4 regions of the Paraburkholderia sp. GAS206C genome follow, and region 1 is predicted to be linked to each of the others. Evidence: predicted binding sites of a transcription regulator. Region 1 holds the regulator's gene; each other region holds the start of a gene.

The links. Region 1 encodes HrcA, which represses chaperone genes, less so after heat shock. Its sites were predicted from a motif close to TTAGCACTCNNNNNNNNNGAGTGCTAA; they were not measured.
Region 2: groES (co-chaperone GroES) is a predicted target of HrcA. The motif match lies at 2,132-2,158, and genes of this name have one in related genera.
Region 3: rpoH (RNA polymerase sigma factor RpoH) is a predicted target of HrcA. The motif match lies at 2,076-2,102, and genes of this name have one in related genera.
Region 4: P3T20_RS29075 (co-chaperone GroES) is a predicted target of HrcA. The motif match lies at 1,547-1,573, and genes of this name have one in related genera.

What each region holds. Positions count from the first base shown of each region.
Region 1 covers NZ_JBNDKR010000002.1:658,598-662,810, forward strand. The annotation lists gene P3T20_RS07340 (RNA-binding S4 domain-containing protein) at 189-596, opposite strand; gene hemH (ferrochelatase) at 678-1,748, opposite strand; gene hrcA (heat-inducible transcriptional repressor HrcA) at 1,961-2,980, opposite strand; gene P3T20_RS07355 (NAD kinase) at 3,289-4,191, shown strand.
Region 2 covers NZ_JBNDKR010000002.1:498,812-503,024, reverse strand. The annotation lists gene P3T20_RS06640 (glycosyltransferase family 9 protein) at 1-832, shown strand, start outside; gene P3T20_RS06635 (hypothetical protein) at 911-2,014, shown strand; gene groES (co-chaperone GroES) at 2,231-2,521, shown strand; gene groL (chaperonin GroEL) at 2,574-4,213, shown strand, end outside.
Region 3 covers NZ_JBNDKR010000003.1:186,161-190,373, forward strand. The annotation lists gene P3T20_RS09165 (cytochrome ubiquinol oxidase subunit I) at 1-526, opposite strand, end outside; gene cydP (cytochrome oxidase putative small subunit CydP) at 516-776, opposite strand; gene rpoH (RNA polymerase sigma factor RpoH) at 1,080-2,015, opposite strand; partial or broken gene P3T20_RS09180 (acyloxyacyl hydrolase) at 2,427-2,566, shown strand; gene P3T20_RS09185 (nuclear transport factor 2 family protein) at 2,610-2,996, shown strand; gene leuA (2-isopropylmalate synthase) at 3,121-4,213, opposite strand, start outside.
Region 4 covers NZ_JBNDKR010000011.1:139,022-143,234, forward strand. The annotation lists gene groL (chaperonin GroEL) at 1-1,218, opposite strand, end outside; gene P3T20_RS29075 (co-chaperone GroES) at 1,233-1,523, opposite strand; gene soxC (sulfite dehydrogenase) at 1,806-3,107, shown strand; gene P3T20_RS29085 (c-type cytochrome) at 3,100-3,639, shown strand; gene P3T20_RS29090 (hypothetical protein) at 3,788-4,036, shown strand; gene P3T20_RS29095 (SDR family NAD(P)-dependent oxidoreductase) at 4,068-4,213, shown strand, end outside.

The DNA of each region.
Region 1 (4,213 bases):
TACCACTTCACTTAACTCATCGCGCGTTCGTCCAGCATCATTTCGGGGGAGTACCGTGAAACTGACCTTCGCAATATCCGTGGTCGCCTTGGTGCTCGTAGCGGGAACCACGACCATCTGCATGTCCGGGGCCGTCAACGACAGCACGACCGAATATGGCGGCGTGCACGCGACGATGGAACAACTGTTCAATCCCCACCTGAAAGTTTGTCGATAGTGCGCCGGTCGCGCTTGGTCGGACGCCCGTGCAAAGCGGCGGCCGGCTCGCGATACGTTTTACGCCGCTCCTGCTCCATCTGCCGCTTCACCTTGCTTTCCTCGGTTTCCGCATAAAGCGTCTGCGCCACACTCGCCGGGCCGCGCACGTCGCACACACCCAGTACTTCCACCTGCCATACGATGCGTTCGATCTCGATTTCGACGAGATCGCCGACCCGCACCTCCTTGGCCGGCTTGACTGCAGCACCGCCAATCCTTACGTGAGCTTTGTCAACGGCATCCGCTGCCAGCGAGCGTGTCTTGAAGAAACGCGCTGCCCATAACCACTTGTCGATGCGCAGGCGCGCGCCGGGTTCGGTCGAAATCCTGTAGTTCATCAGCTAGTCTGGCGCCCTATGTACGAAGCGGCGTCGCAAGTTGCGCATCAAGCGCGTTGAAAACGATTCCGTCAACCAGTCTCACGCCGGCACCGTACCTTGCGCGGAGGCCACCTGCACCGGCCAGCCCTGCAGGTTCTGGGCGACGATCTCCCCCAGCGCCGCAATCCACGCCTGCGAGGCGTTCAGGCAAGGAATGCGGTGAAACTCCTTGCCGCCCGCATGGACGAACTCGTCGCGGACTTCCATGCCGATTTCCTCAATAGTTTCCAGGCAATCGGCAGTAAAGCCCGGACAAAACACATCCGCGCGGCGCACCCCCGCCGCGCCCAGCTCCTTGAGCGTCGGCGCGGTATAGGGCTGCAACCACTCAGCCTTGCCGAAACGCGACTGGAACGTGACGCGGCACTCCACCGTTGTCAGCCCGAGCGCCTGCATCAACAGTGCCCCCGTTTGCTGGCACTGGTCGTGATACGGGTCACCGAGATCGAGCGTACGTTTGGGAACGCCATGGAAGCTCAGCACCAGCTTGTCGCCGGCCGCGAAATCCGGGCGTCCATGGGCATGCCAGTACTGGTGTACCTGCGCCGCCAGCGCCGCGATATACGCCGGATGATCGGCATATTGGCGGATGGTGCGGATTTCCAGCTGGTTGCGCATGCGTTTGAGCGCCGAGAATGCAGCGTCGAATGCCGTAGCCGTAGTCGACGACGAGTATTGCGGATACATCGGCACCAGCAGGACGCGCTCGGCACCCGCCAGCTTGAGCTGATTCAGCATGTCCGGGATGCCTGGCATGCCGTAGCGCATGGCGTAGTCGACGATCGCCGTGTAGCCGTTCAACTGCAGCAGATGCCGCAGACCTTCCACCTGCTTCTCCGTGAACACGCGTAACGGCGAGCCTTCCGGTGTCCATACCGCAGCATATTTCTTGGCCGACGAGCGCCCGCGAACCGGCAGGATCAGGAGCCGCAAGATCACCTGCCAGAGGACCGCGGGAATCTCCACGACACGTGGGTCGGACAGAAACTGCGCGAGGTAGCGCCGCACGGCCCGTGGCGTCGGTGCGTCGGGCGTGCCCAGATTGATCAGCAAAACCGCAACACGATGAGATGTGGCGGGTTGCGATGGCCGCTCGAGATCGAAACGCATAGGCAACAGGGCTAGCCGCGTACAGCGGGAAATCGGTTCAGGTGAGAGTCATTATAGCGGGGCGGTCCGCAGCCGATACCTGGCCATTCGGCCGATTGGCAAGCCGCGCGCCGCATCGCATCATTTGCAGCATGCAATTCGGGCTCCTGCCCGACGGAGATGCGGGCAATGGCAAGGCAATGAAACGTGCCGCGGTACCGGGGCGCAGACGCTTATTGTTGGCTGAGCGTCAGCGAGAGCAGGCGCGCGGTGATGTCGACAATCGGAATCACACGGTTGTAGGCCATGCGCGTCGGCCCGATCACGCCGAGCGTACCGACGATCTTGCCGTTCACTTCATACGGCGCGGTCACGACGCTCATTTCCTCGATCGGCACGAGATTCGACTCGCCGCCAATGAAGATTTGCACGCCCTGGGCGTGACTCGATACGTCGAGCAACTGAAGGAGGCTGGTCTTTTGGTCGAATACATCAAACAGCTTGCGCAGCCGCGCCATGTCCGAAGACAGGTCGGCCACTTCGAGCAGATTGCGCTCGCCGGAGATCAGCACGGTCTCGCCGGCGTCAGCTTCATCTGTGCTGGCCTTGACGGCGGCGTGCATCAGCGTGGTCATGTCGCCGCGCAGCTCGTCGATCTCTTCGCGCAGGCGCCGGCGCACTTCGTCGAAGGAAAGGCCGGCAAAGTGCGCATTGATGTAATTGGACGCTTCCACCAGTTGCGACGGCGAAAAATCGCGTTGCGTCGCCATGATGCGGTTCTGTACGTCGCCTTCGGGCGTGACGATGATGAGCAGGATGCGCTTGTCGGACAGGCGCATGAACTCGATCTGCTTGAAGACGTGACTGCGCCTCGGGGTCAGCACCACGCCGGCAAACTGCGACAGGCTGGACAGCACGCTCGCCGCCGCTGCAACGATCTTCTGCGGCTCGCCCGCCTGCAGCGTGGTCTTGACGGTACGGGTGACCGCTTCCTCGTCCGCCGCGGACTCGACTGTGAGCATCGTGTCGACAAACAGACGATAGCCGCGCGGCGTTGGAATGCGGCCCGCCGAGGTGTGCGGGCTGATGACAAGCCCCGCCTCTTCCAGATCGGACATCACGTTGCGGATCGTCGCCGGGCTCAGCTCCAGACCGGAGTAGCGGGACAACGTGCGCGAGCCGACCGGTTGACCTTCAGCGATATATCGCTCGATCAACGTTTTGAGGAGGGTTTGTGCGCGGGGATCTAGCATGACGGAAAAGTTTAGCTTAATGACGCGACGACCGCGAGCGCTAACAATAACAGCGTTCACGCCTTCGTTGGCGAGGCATGGGCTGCATGTGCCGGTTTGCCCGCACAACCCCTGGCGCGAACCCGCACCTGCGGGTTCGACGCAACGCATACCATCCCGCTGTCACGAGGAGTTCATCATTCTGCCGATAATCCTGCGCAGGCCGGCCGGCACGGGCCTGCAGCCCGACAGGCGCGCCCGCGTGGCGCCGGCCACCCATGTGGCCGCGGACGGTTCTTTTCAGCCCTCACCTATGGTGTAATGCCGGCATGCAAGTTACCAGTCAGTTCAAGACCGTCGCGCTCGTCGGGCGCAACAACACGCCAGGCATTGGCGAGCCGCTGACCGCGCTCGCCGCGTGCATCGCCAGGCGCGGCTTCGACGTGGTGTTCGAAGCGGACACCGCTGCGGAGATCGGCATTACCGACTACCCCGCCCTGCGCCCCGCGGAAATCGGCGCCCGCGCCGACGTGGCCGTGGTGCTGGGCGGCGACGGCACGATGCTCGGCATCGGCCGCCAGCTTGCGCCGTACCGCACGCCGCTGATCGGCATCAACCATGGGCGGGTCGGCTTCATCACCGACATCCCGATTTCAGCCATGCAGGAACTCGTGCCGCAGATGCTGAGCGGCAATTTCGAGCGCGAGGAACGCATGTTGCTGGAAGCGCGCATCATGCGCGGCGGCAGCCCCATCTACCACGCGCTGGCCTTCAACGACGTGGTGGTCAACCGCAGCGGTTTCTCGGGAATGGCGGAGCTGCACGTGGCCGTGGATGGCCGCTTCATGTACAACCAGCGCTCGGACGGACTGATCGTCGCCACGCCGACTGGATCGACCGCCTACGCGTTGTCGTCAGCCGGGCCAATCCTGCATCCACAGTTGCAAGGCATCGTGCTGGTGCCGATTGCGCCGCACGCATTGTCGAATCGCCCCATCGTGCTGCCGGACGACTCAAAGGTCAGCATCCAGATCGTCTCCGGCCGCGACGTCAACGTCAACTTCGACATGCAGTCGTTTACCGCGCTCGAACACAACGACAAGATCGAAGTGCGCCGCTCACGCCATACCGTGCCGCTCCTGCACCCGGTCGGCTACAGCCATTACGCGACGTTGCGCAAGAAGCTGCACTGGAATGAATACCCGTCGCACGAAGACGACATCAAGCCCTGAACCGATCCCGAATCCTGAATCC
Region 2 (4,213 bases), 160 kb from region 1:
GAATCTGATCGACCATGGCTTCGATGTCACTGTCTACGGCACGTCGGCGTACGCGTTTCGCGAGTGGTTTCCGCACATTACGATTCTGCCGTTGCCCCAGGAAAACATCGCCGCTACGTTCGCCACGTACGACACGGTTTTCCAGATGCAATGGAACCAGCCACTGCACGATCTTATCGACGTGCATCCGAACGTCTCGACTCTCCACGACGTCGAGTTCGGCAAAAGAACCGGCTGCATGGCGCAGCGTTTCACCGACTTCTGCAGAGACGATCTGGCACTGAGCGCGCCGGTGATGGACAACGGCATCACGGCGCCAGCCAACCTCGTGCATCGGCGACACGCGAAGCGCGTCATGATTCATCCCGAGGCAAGCACCGAAGACAAGCGCTGGTTCTCGCATCGGTTCGTCACGATCGCTCAGCGCCTGCGCAAACAAGGTTACGACGTGCAGTTCGTCATTGCACCGCATGAGCGTGAACGCTGGCGAAATCTGGGGGAGTTCGATATCCCCGCTCCCCATTTTTCGAGTCTGCACGAGCTTGCGTCATACCTCTACGAATCGGGATGGTTCATCGCCAACGACTCGGGCGTAGGGCACCTCGCATCGAATCTCGGCATTCCCGGTATCAGCTTGTTTCGTCGCCGGCGGATGGCCGAGCGTTGGCGGCCGGCATGGGGCATGGTCGGTGTCGTATTGCCGTGGCAGTGGATTCCCACTTCATATCTGAAGGAGAGGCTGTGGCGGCAAACACTCACATGCAACCGCGTACTGACTGCATTCACGCGGCTGACCCGGCGGGCAGCCCGCACGTACGGTAGCGAGGCCTAGAAGACGCCCACCGATAGCGATGGTCCTGACCTCGCCAGACCACAGCAGCGCATGCCACTGCTTGCCTGGAGTTTATTTATGCACGAAACGATGCCGGCGAATTCCCCTGTATTCATGCACTCGCTGTTTCGGTCCGGGAGTACCTATCTCTTCGATAAATTTCGGCGTACAGAACAATTCTACTGTTACCAGGAGCCTTGCAACGAGGCGCTTATCAATCTGGACAGGAGCCCGGACGAATTTCTGAAGCGTCCGGAAAACGACAATCGCCTGTTGCGGCATCCGACACTTACCGCGCCATATTTTTTTGAGTTTCATGGTGTGCGGGATCAGCTTGCCGGGTTGTTTAAAAAGTCATTCAGCTTTGACGACTATTTCGCAGGGCCGCAACTGTCTCAGGAGCAAAGGAAATATTTCGGCACCCTGATCGATGCGGCACCACGACGACCGTTGTTGCAGTTTTGCCGCAGCGCCGGGAGGGTCGAGGCGCTCAAGCATGAGTTTGGAGGCATTCACATCCATCTATGGAGAGAGCCTCGGGGGCAATGGTGGTCATATAAAATATCGACCTATTTTGATGCGACCACGCACGGGATCTATAACGCGATCCAATTACCTGTAGTACTGAACAAGATCCGGACGCTCGTAGATGTTCCTCGTTTTCGAGGACGCTCCGTCAACCGGGAGATCTACTTCCATCGCCATCATCCATTGGCTGCCCGGGAAAGCTATCTCGCGTTCTTTGGCGTGTGGCTTTATTCGTTTATCGAGGCCGAGCGATATGCTTCGGAAACAATTTGCATCAACAGGCTTAACGACGATCGCTATCGCACGGGCGTGACGCAGGCGTTGGCGTCCGCTGGCGTTGGCGATCTGGAGTTCGGCGATGCGAGGCTGACGAACTCGTCGTTTTCGGAGGCCGAGGCGTCGTTTTACGAAGGCATTGAAGACGAAGTTGCGCAACTGTTCTGCGAGAGTGGTTACGCGCAATCGGAAGTCGACGCGGCCCTTGCGGCTGCGAGAGCGACCATGCCACCGCCTCCTGGCTTAGTCGTTGATGCCCTGCAAGACGAGATTCGGCAGCTTCGAATGGTTGCGTTTACGCATTGGGACTGGCAAAAAAGTCATCCGGAGAAACGCCGGATGTGGCGAATGCCGCGCTTTTTTAGGCGCTGTGCCTAGGAGAGCGGAGGCGGCGGCGTTTCCTGCAAATCGGGCGCGGGTTTACCCTTTAATGCCCCACCCGCAAAAAATTCCCACCTCCATCCTTCTTGAATTTGTCACCACCCGTCCATATAATTAGCACTCGCTGCACGAGAGTGCTAACAACATCGCCGGCTGGCCCAGCCAGCTGGGTTTTCTCAGCGTTCTTCAGTCTCAATCAAGAGAGGAGTATGTATGAACCTTCGTCCTTTGCATGATCGCGTGATCGTCAAACGTCTGGATCAAGAAACCAAGACCGCGTCGGGCATCGTGATCCCCGAAGCCGCAGCAGAAAAGCCGGATCAAGGCGAAATTCTGGCAGTCGGCCCGGGCAAGCGTGACGACAAGGGCGCACAAATCGCGCTCGACGTGAAGGTTGGTGACCGCGTCCTGTTCGGCAAGTACGCAGGCCAGACCGTTAAGGTCGACGGCAGCGAACTGCTCGTGATGCGCGAAGAAGACATCATGGCCGTGGTGCAGAAGTAAGCGCAAAGCGCTACTTACCCGGTTATATCCCAAGAATTCAAGGAGTTAGAAGATGGCAGCTAAAGACGTCGTATTCGGTGATTCCGCCCGTGCCAAGATGGTTGAAGGCGTGAACATCCTCGCGAACGCTGTGAAGGTCACGCTGGGTCCGAAGGGCCGCAACGTTGTCCTGGAGCGCAGCTTCGGCGGCCCGACGGTCACCAAGGACGGTGTGTCGGTCGCGAAAGAGATCGAACTGAAAGACAAGCTCCAGAACATGGGCGCGCAAATGGTCAAGGAAGTGGCTTCCAAGACCAGCGACAACGCAGGTGACGGCACCACGACCGCAACGGTCCTGGCCCAGTCCATCGTTCGCGAAGGCATGAAGTACGTCGCATCGGGCATGAACCCGATGGACCTGAAGCGCGGTATCGACAAGGCTGTGACTGCAGCTATCGAAGAACTGCGCAAGATCAGCAAGCCGTGCACGACCAACAAGGAAATCGCTCAGGTTGGCGCGATTTCGGCAAACAGCGACTCGTCGATCGGCGATCGTATCGCTGAAGCAATGGACAAGGTCGGCAAGGAAGGCGTCATCACGGTTGAAGACGGCAAGTCGCTGCAAGACGAACTGGACGTGGTTGAAGGCATGCAGTTCGACCGCGGCTACCTGTCGCCGTACTTCATCAACAATCCGGACAAGCAAGTTGCTGTGCTCGACAACCCGTTCGTGCTGCTGCACGACAAGAAGGTGTCGAACATTCGTGACCTCCTCCCGGTTCTGGAGCAAGTTGCCAAGGCTGGCCGTCCGCTGCTGATCATCGCAGAAGACGTCGAAGGCGAAGCACTGGCAACGCTGGTTGTGAACAACATCCGCGGCATCCTGAAGACTGTGGCTGTCAAGGCTCCGGGCTTCGGCGATCGTCGTAAGGCCATGCTGGAAGACATCGCGATCCTGACCGGTGGTCAAGTTATCGCTGAAGAAACCGGCCTGACGCTCGAAAAGGCAACGCTGGCTGAACTGGGTCAAGCGAAGCGTATCGAAGTGGGCAAGGAAAACACCACGATCATCGACGGCGCTGGCGAAGGTGCCAACATCGAAGCGCGCGTGAAGCAAGTTCGCACGCAAATCGAAGAAGCAACGTCGGACTACGACCGTGAAAAGCTGCAAGAGCGCGTGGCCAAGCTGGCCGGCGGTGTTGCAGTGATCAAGGTCGGCGCTGCGACCGAAGTCGAAATGAAGGAAAAGAAGGCACGTGTCGAAGACGCACTGCACGCAACGCGCGCAGCTGTGGAAGAAGGCATCGTGGCCGGCGGCGGTGTTGCACTGATCCGCGCTCGTACGGCAATCGCCGGTCTGAAGGGCGCTAACGCCGATCAAGACGCAGGTATCAAGATCGTTCTGCGCGCAATGGAAGAACCGCTGCGCCAGATCGTCACGAACGGCGGCGAAGAAGCCAGCGTCGTGGTGGCAGCAGTTGCAGCAGGCACGGGCAACTACGGCTACAACGCAGCAACCGGCGAGTACGTCGACCTGGTCGACGCTGGTGTTGTGGACCCGACGAAGGTCACGCGCACGGCACTGCAAAACGCAGCATCGGTGGCAGGTCTCCTGCTGACGACCGACGCAGCTGTTTGCGAACTGCCGAAGGAAGATGCTCCGATGGGCGGCGGCGGAATGCCGGGCGGCATGGGCGGCATGGGCATGGACAT
Region 3 (4,213 bases), on a different contig from region 1:
CCGCGTAGATGCTCGACAGTTCCATCCGCATGGTTTCGTAGTTGAACTCGGCGCCGACCGGATTGTTCATCCAGCCGTTGGCGACCAGAATCCACAACGCGGACAGGTTCGAACCCAGTGCAACGAGGAAGGTGACGATCAGATGCTGCACGCGTGACAACCGTGGCCAGCCGAAGAAGAACAGGCCGACGAAGGTCGACTCGAGGAAGAACGCCATCAGCCCTTCGACCGCGAGCGGTACGCCGAAGATATCGCCGACGTAATGGGAGTAGTACGACCAGTTGGTGCCGAACTGGAACTCCAGCGTGAGACCGGTGGTGACGCCCATCGCGAAGTTGATGCCGAACAGCTTGCCCCAGAACTGCGTCATGTCCTTGTAGATCTGCTTGCCGGTCATCACGTAGACGGATTCCATGATGACGAGCAGCCAGGACAGTCCGAGCGTAAGGGGTACGAACAAAAAGTGATAAAGCGCCGTCACCGCAAACTGGAGACGCGAGAGGTCGACGACTTCGCTACCGGGCATGTTGATCACCTTGAGACGGATGCGGGGCGGGCGCGGAGAGCAGCGCCTGCGCGACGAGCGCGGGCGGCATGGACATGTTCTCCGCCATGGGATGATTGAAAAACGCGTACTTGAGCACCATCAGGAGTGCAAATTTGATGGCAAGCACGATGGCGATATCTCGCCCGAAGGTCGGTCCGCGTGCCCAGGCGGCGATTCGCGCGCGCAGGGCAGGGCGAGGCGGAGTCCTGTCGTGTAGCGTTATGGTCATGATCGGTCGATGGTTCGACTTCACACCGGTTTACCCGGCCGGATCCAGGCCGCGCAGACGGCTTGGAGAATGCATAACGATATTAAGATAGGGGCTGGCAGCGAGGAAGTTCGCGACTGTGGCATTGGGTCGCGTAGGCATGCCGTCCACGTCACTAATACAAGCAACCTTGCGCTACGTCAAGGAAATGGGGTGGGGTTGGGACGTGGTAAATGAAAAAGCCCCGCCGTCTTACGAGGGCAGGGCTGATGTCTTACAGAGCGCGGACGAGTGTCTGACGGCGCCGAGTGCCGCTATTTTGCGTTAAGCGTACTCGTTCAATGCGCTGCGCATTTTCTTCATGGCGCTCGCCTCGATCTGGCGAATGCGCTCGGCCGACACGCCGAATTCGTCTGCCAGGTCGTGCAGCGTCGAACCACCCGAACCGTCATCCTGCACCTGCAGCCAGCGGGCTTCGATAATCCGGCGGCTGCGTGCGTCCAGCGATTCGAGGGCGCTGGCGATGCCGTCGCTTTGCAGCTTGTCGCGTTGACGCGCTGCCAGCACGGCGGTCGGTTCGCTATGCGAATCGGCCAGATAGGCGATCGGCGCGTACGATTCCTCGCCGTCCTCCACCTGACCTTCCAGGGCGATATCGCCACCGGACAGGCGCGTTTCCATCTCGGCCACTTCCTCGCGCTTGACGTTCAGTTCCTTGGCGAGACCTTCGATCTCGTCCGGCGTGAACGCGCCCAAGCCTTGCTTGTGGCTGCGCAGGTTGAAGAACAGCTTGCGCTGCGCCTTGGTGGTAGCGACCTTTACCATGCGCCAGTTGCGCAGGATGTATTCGTGGATCTCGGCCTTGATCCAGTGCATGGCGTACGACACGAGACGCACGTTCTGCTCCGGATCGAAGCGCTTCACGGCCTTCATCAGGCCGATATTGCCTTCCTGGATCAGGTCGGCATGCGGCAGGCCATAGCCCAGATAGTTGCGCGCGATCGACACCACCAGCCGCAAATGCGACAGGACGAGGCGGCGCGCGGACTCCAGGTTACCCTGCTCGCGAAATTCGGTGGCGAACTGTCGTTCCTCCGCCGGCGTCAGCATCGGAATCCGGTTCACGGCCTGGATGTAGGCGTCGATATTGCCCAGTTGACCGGGCAGCAGCGAAGAATGCGAGAGCGCCAGTGCACCTGCCGAAGCGGCCTTAGCCGACGACGGGCTCAGAGTACTCGGAAGGGTCATTGCGTTGCTCACGTAGAAAACTCCTTTGGAATCAGCCAAAAGCTCAGTCGAACTTCGACTCCAGCGTGGATGTTAGCACTCTCAATATCCGAGTGCTAATACTTAGAGTGTGTGGGGGTATCATGGTTCCCGTCTGGCTATTGAAATTTGATTTTCAATAGCATCATACGCTTTCTACGCTTTGACGGGGATGAGCGTAGGATTTGCTCTAGATGGGGGCGCCGTGGTGGACTGTCACCGGTTTTCGGCCTTTTCGAGTATTGGTCAGCTGAATTCCGGCTTTCTTCTTATGATTTCTTGCGCCCGTGGCTCCGAGTATATGGGGTGCAGGACCGGTTTTTTCAAGGGCAATTTATGCGCGGTGGGTACCGCGATTGAAGTTGGATCGCGGCTGCGCCGCAATGTTCCAGCGTCCCTTCGACAGCTGACGTGGGGGCGGGCTTCGTATGTCGGCAGCAGTGTCTGGCGGTCTACCGGTTTTGGCGTCCTTCGCGAACGGCGGTATCAAAGAGCCCAAACCTGGTATAAATTTCAGCCAGCTATATTTGCAACGTAACTTCTAAGACCGCGGCCGCTGTCGGCCCGTCGAGGCAAAGGGGCTGAGCAATGTCCGCAAAGGTGATCGAGGCGATTCGTGGGCTCGAGCGCGACCGCTTTCGAGCGATGGTCGATGGCAACGGACCGTTGCTCGACTCGCTGCTCTCCGAGACCGTCAGCTATGTCCACACGAATGGCAAACGGGAAACGAAGCGGCAGTTCATCGACGGAATCACAGCGGGGCGCCGTCGTTATCGGCAGATCGAGATCCAGTCACAGGAGGTGCTGCCGGTGGGGCGTGAAACCTGTGTGATCGTCACGGGGCGAGCGCTCATCGAGATGGAGGCGAACAACGGCGCGTTGCTGTTCCCGATTGCCTATACGGCACTGCATGCGCAGGAAGACGGTGAGTGGCGGCTGGTCGCATGGCAGGCAACGCGTTGCGCGATCGAGTGAGGCCGGTGGGCTTCTCTCGCCGGGACGCTGGTTGAGCGACCCGTGCTCGTAGGCGCGGCAGATCGAGCCGCGCTTTCTTAAGGTTGTTGTCTGCTTTTGGTTTGAGTTGAGCAGCCGGTTGACGTCAGGCCGCGACTCTGCGGTCGCGCTCTTGCCACACCGCCGGATTTGCCACTTCTGCCATATCTGTCCCAACTGCCTCGTTTGTTCCGATTGCCCGGTTCACCGCGCTGACAACGGCATCCACGACCGCCGTCGCAGGTTCCGGGCTAACTCCAACGCCGTAACGGACCGCGTGCTCCCCGACCCTGCAGCCCACGAACACCGCCGTGCGCCCATCGGTGGTACGCGTGTTTTCAAACGAGATGACCTCAATCGTCTGCCCCGCAGCTGCAGCGAACGCGGCGGCGACGCGGCGGGCGTGTTGCTCGTGCGGAGCATGCTGCGCGTCTTGCCCCTCGGACGGCCCACGGGGCCGATTCGTCGCCGCCACATTGACGTCGCGATCTTCCCACCGCACGGTTGAAGCGTTGACCCGCTGCGCCGGCCCTGCGGTCTCGAAGTACTCGCGGGCGAACAACGCACAGATCGCCTCACCGCTGATCTCGGCGCCACTGATATCTGTGGCGGCCTGCACCGCGTGGCTGAACTCGATCTGCACGCGGCGCGGCGGCGTGAAGCCCATGCCGCGTTCGAGCAGGTAGGTCGAGCCACCTTTGCCCGACTGGCTGTTCACGCGGATCACAGCGTCATAACTGCGGCCCACGTCGGCCGGGTCGACCGGCAGATAGGGCACTTCCCACACTGTGTCCGGCTTCTGCTGGGCAAAGCCCTTGCGAATCGCGTCCTGGTGCGATCCCGAGAACGCCGTATAGACGAGATCGCCCGCATACGGATGGCGCGGATGCACCGGCAACTGGTTGCAGCGCTCTACCACGCGGCGTACCGCGTCGATATTCGAGAAGTCGAGGCCAGGGTCGACGCCCTGGGTGTAAAGATTCATCGCCAGCGTGACGAGGTCGACATTGCCGGTGCGCTCGCCATTCCCGAAGAGACACCCTTCGACGCGATCCGCGCCCGCCAGCACGGCGAGTTCGGCGGCGGCGACCGCGGTGCCGCGATCGTTATGAGGATGCACCGACAGCACGATGCTGTCCCGGTAGCCGAGATTGCGGTCCATCCATTCGATCTGATCGGCGTACACGTTCGGCATTGCG
Region 4 (4,213 bases), on a different contig from region 1:
GGCCGCACGAGTCGCGTGCAACGCATCGTCCACGCGGTCCTTCTTCTCTTTGACTTCGATCTCGGTTGCGCCGCCTACCTTGATCACCGCCACGCCGCCTGCGAGCTTGGCGACGCGCTCTTGCAGCTTTTCGCGGTCGTAGTCGGAGGTGGCTTCTTCGATCTGCACGCGGATCTGCTTGACACGCGCTTCGATGTTCTTCGCGTCGCCGCCGCCGTCGATGACCGTGGTGTTCTCCTTGCCCACCTCGATGCGCTTGGCCTGGCCCAGTTCCGCCAGCGTCGCCTTTTCGAGCGTGAGACCGGTCTCCTCGGCAATCACCTGACCACCGGTCAGGATAGCGATATCTTCGAGCAAGGCCTTACGGCGATCGCCGAAGCCCGGCGCCTTGACCGCCACTGTCTTCAGAATGCCGCGGATGTTGTTAACTACCAGTGTTGCAAGTGCTTCGCCTTCGACGTCCTCAGCGATGATCAGCAGCGGACGGCCTGCCTTGGCAACCTGCTCGAGCACCGGCAGCAGATCGCGGATGTTCGAGATCTTCTTGTCGTGCAGCAGAATGAACGGGCTGTCGAGAACGGCGACCTGCTTGTCCGGATTGTTGATGAAATACGGTGACAGGTAGCCACGATCGAACTGCAGTCCTTCGACCACGTCCAGTTCGTCGGCGAGCGATTTGCCGTCTTCGACGGTGATCACGCCTTCCTTGCCGACACGGTCGATGGCTTCGGCAATACGCTGACCGATCGATTCTTCACCATTCGCCGAGATCGTTGCAACCTGAGCGATTTCCTTGCTCGTGGTAGTTGGCTTGCTGATCTTCTTCAGCTCTTCGATTGCCGCGGTCACGGCCTTGTCGATACCACGCTTCAGATCCAGCGGATTGAGGCCTGCCGCGACGTATTTCTGGCCTTCGCGGACAATCGCTTGCGCCAGCACCGTGGCGGTGGTGGTGCCGTCGCCGGCGGCGTCGCTGGTACGCGAGGCGACCTCCTTCACCAGTTGCGCGCCGATATTCTGCAACTTGTCGGCCAGCTCGATTTCCTTGGCCACGGACACACCGTCCTTGGTCACAACCGGCGAACCGAAACTACGTTCGAGCACGACGTTGCGGCCTTTCGGGCCGAGCGTGACTTTCACTGCATTGGCGAGAATGTTGACGCCTTCGACCAGTTTCGAACGCGCGCTATCGCTAAAGACGATTTCTTTGGCTGCCATCTTGTGATGCTCCCTTATTGGTGGACTACGGCGACGATGTCTTCTTCGCGCAGCACGAGCAGATCCGTGCCGTCGACCTTGACCTGTTGGCCCGCGTATTTACCGAACAGCACGCGCTCGCCGACTTTCAGGTCCGGCTCGATACGCTTGCCGTCGTTATCGCGCTTGCCGGGGCCGACGGCGAGCACTTCGCCTTGATCGGGTTTTTCCGCGGCGCTCTCGGGAATGACGATGCCCGAAGCGGTTTTCGTTTCCTGATCGAGGCGTTTGACGATCACGCGGTCATGCAAAGGACGTAGGCTCATTTAGACATTCCTGCTGTGGAGATTTGGCACTCTTCGCTGGCGAGTGCTGACCGTGATCGAGTATAAGAATCGCCAACGGGGCGCTCCAATAACGAATCCTCAAATCCTTATCGGCGCATTTCTGTTTAGTTTATTTGCGAGCCTGGTAAGCCTGGTAAGCCTGGCAAGCCGAGGGCAAGGGGCGTTCCACACATTGGGTTCGATCGATATCACGATTGCTCGTTTTGTCGGCGCCGCTTCAGTTGCTACAGTGGCCAGTTGGCCCATGACGCACTGACACCGATGAAAAAGGTTCGCGACACTTCACCCCATGCAGCCGATAGGCCCACTTCGCGCGGCCGTCGCCGTTTGCTGGGCGGACTCGCCGCGAGCGGTCTGGTGGCCGCACAACGTGCCGGCGCGGCCGCGAACCCGCTGCTAAAGCCACTTGATATCGCACCATGGAGCCGCACGCCGGGCGCGCCGATACTCGAGCATCCCTATGGCGTGCCCTCAGCGCACGAAGCCGATGTGGTGCGTCGTAGCGCGAAGGCGTGGCCGTTGCCCGGGGCCGCTTCGTCGATGACGCCGCTAGCGGACCTGTTCGGCACGATCACGCCGAACGGCCTCGTCTACGAACGGCATCACAACGGTGTGCCGGATATCGATCCCGATCAGCACAGCCTCGTGATTCATGGTCTTGTACGCGAGCCGAAACTGTTCACGATGGACGACCTGGTTCGCCTGCCGTCCGAATCGCGGATCCATTTCATCGAATGTTCCGGCAATACCGGTGGCGAATGGAATGGACCGAGCGGTCAACCGGTACAACTGACACACGGTTTGCTGTCGTGCTGCGAATGGACGGGTGTGCGGCTTTCGACCCTGCTGGAAGAGGTGGGGGGCCTGTCGACGTCGAAAGATGGGCAAGGTGGACGCGGCGGCTGGGTGCTGGCGGAGGGCGCGGATGCCGCGGCAATGACGCGCAGCTTGCCGCTCGATCGCATCCTCGAGCGCGCCATGGTGGTCTATGCGCAGAACGGCGAGCGTTTGCGCCCGGAAAACGGTTATCCGCTGCGCCTGATCGTGCCGGGCTTCGAAGGCAATACGAACGTCAAATGGCTGCGCCGCCTGAAGTTCGTCGATGCGCCGCTGCAGACGCGCGAGGAAACCTCGCGATACACGAGCCTGATGGCGAATGGAACCGCGCGGCAGTTCGCATTCGAAATGGATGCGAAGTCCGTGATCACGCGGCCTTCGCCGGGGCATCGTCTGAGCACGCAAGGCTACTACCCGATCAGTGGCCTCGCCTGGTCGGGGCGCGGCGCGATTCGCAAGGTCGAGGTATCGACGGATGCGGGCGCTACGTGGCAACTCGCGCGCCTCGACGGAACCCCGGGCGATCGCGCGCTGACGCGCTTCCAACTGGACTGGTTGTGGCAAGGTGCGCCTGCAGTGATCCTGTCGCGCGCCACGGATTCGACCGGCTATGTGCAGCCTACGCGGGAAGCGCTAGTGGCGGCACGCGGGTTGAACTCGCAGTATCACTACAACGCGATTCAGCAGTGGCGTGTCGACGCGAGTGGCGAGGTGCGAAATGCTTAATGTCTTGAGACGTACGCTTGCGCCTACAGCTTTTGTCGTTGCGAGTTTGCTCGCGTCGAGCGCACACGCGGGCTACGGCGTCGGCACACCGTTATCGGACCAGGACCTCGCGGCGTGGAATATTGACATCGCGCCCGACGGCCGTGGCTTGCCCGCAGGCAGCGGCGACGTCGCCACGGGTGCGCGCGTGTTTGCGGCCCAATGTGCCGCATGCCATGGCGCGCAGGGCCAAGGGCTGCTCGGAGATGCGTTGGTGGGTGGTCGCGGTACGCTGGCGAGTGCGAAGCCGAAGCGCACGGTCGGTAGCTACTGGCCCTATGCGACCACGCTGTTCGACTATATTCGTCGTGCAATGCCCTTTACCGCGCCCGAGTCGCTTTCAGCCGATGACGTCTATGCCGTTTGCGCATTCCTGCTCAACCAGAACGGCATCGTGCCACCGGATACCCGTCTGGACGCACGGTCTTTGCCCGCTGTGAAAATGCCGAACCGCGACGGCTTCGTAGCCGATCCCCGACCGGGACGACTCTGAGCGGTGCCGAGGCGAAGCAGGCCGTTTCCCCTTATTGCCAATGCGGTTTTTGCTACGTTCTCCGAAAACCAATCCACAAAAACTTGTTTGCACTTGCTTGAGCGGGTCACTAGATTTGACTGGATGGTATTCAATCGACGGAGGTCGTATGGCCACGCATTCAGCGACGCTTTTCTGGGGCGGACTTCGCCATCCCGTGCGAAGCCTGCAAAAGCAATTGTCAAAACGCGTACCCGTGAATCTGGATCAATCCCCTGACGAGAGATCGGCGGCAGCCCGCAGCGGCCAATCGTCCGAGCGGTTGGAACGCATTGCCGCCTACGCGCGCAGCGGCTATTTTCATATGGAATACACTGCCGGCATGTTTGTCGTGCCGCTCGACATCCCGCCGGGATGATGCTCACGAACAGAACGCAAAGGAGGGCGCAATGACCGACGCTGTCGGGCAAGGCGATGCGCACAAGCGTGTCGCGTGGATTGCCGGTGTGGGAGCGAGCGCTGGACTCGGTGCGGCGCTTGCGCGCCGTTTTGCTCGCGAGGGCTTTAGCGTTGCCGTGACGGGCCGTTCGCGTGA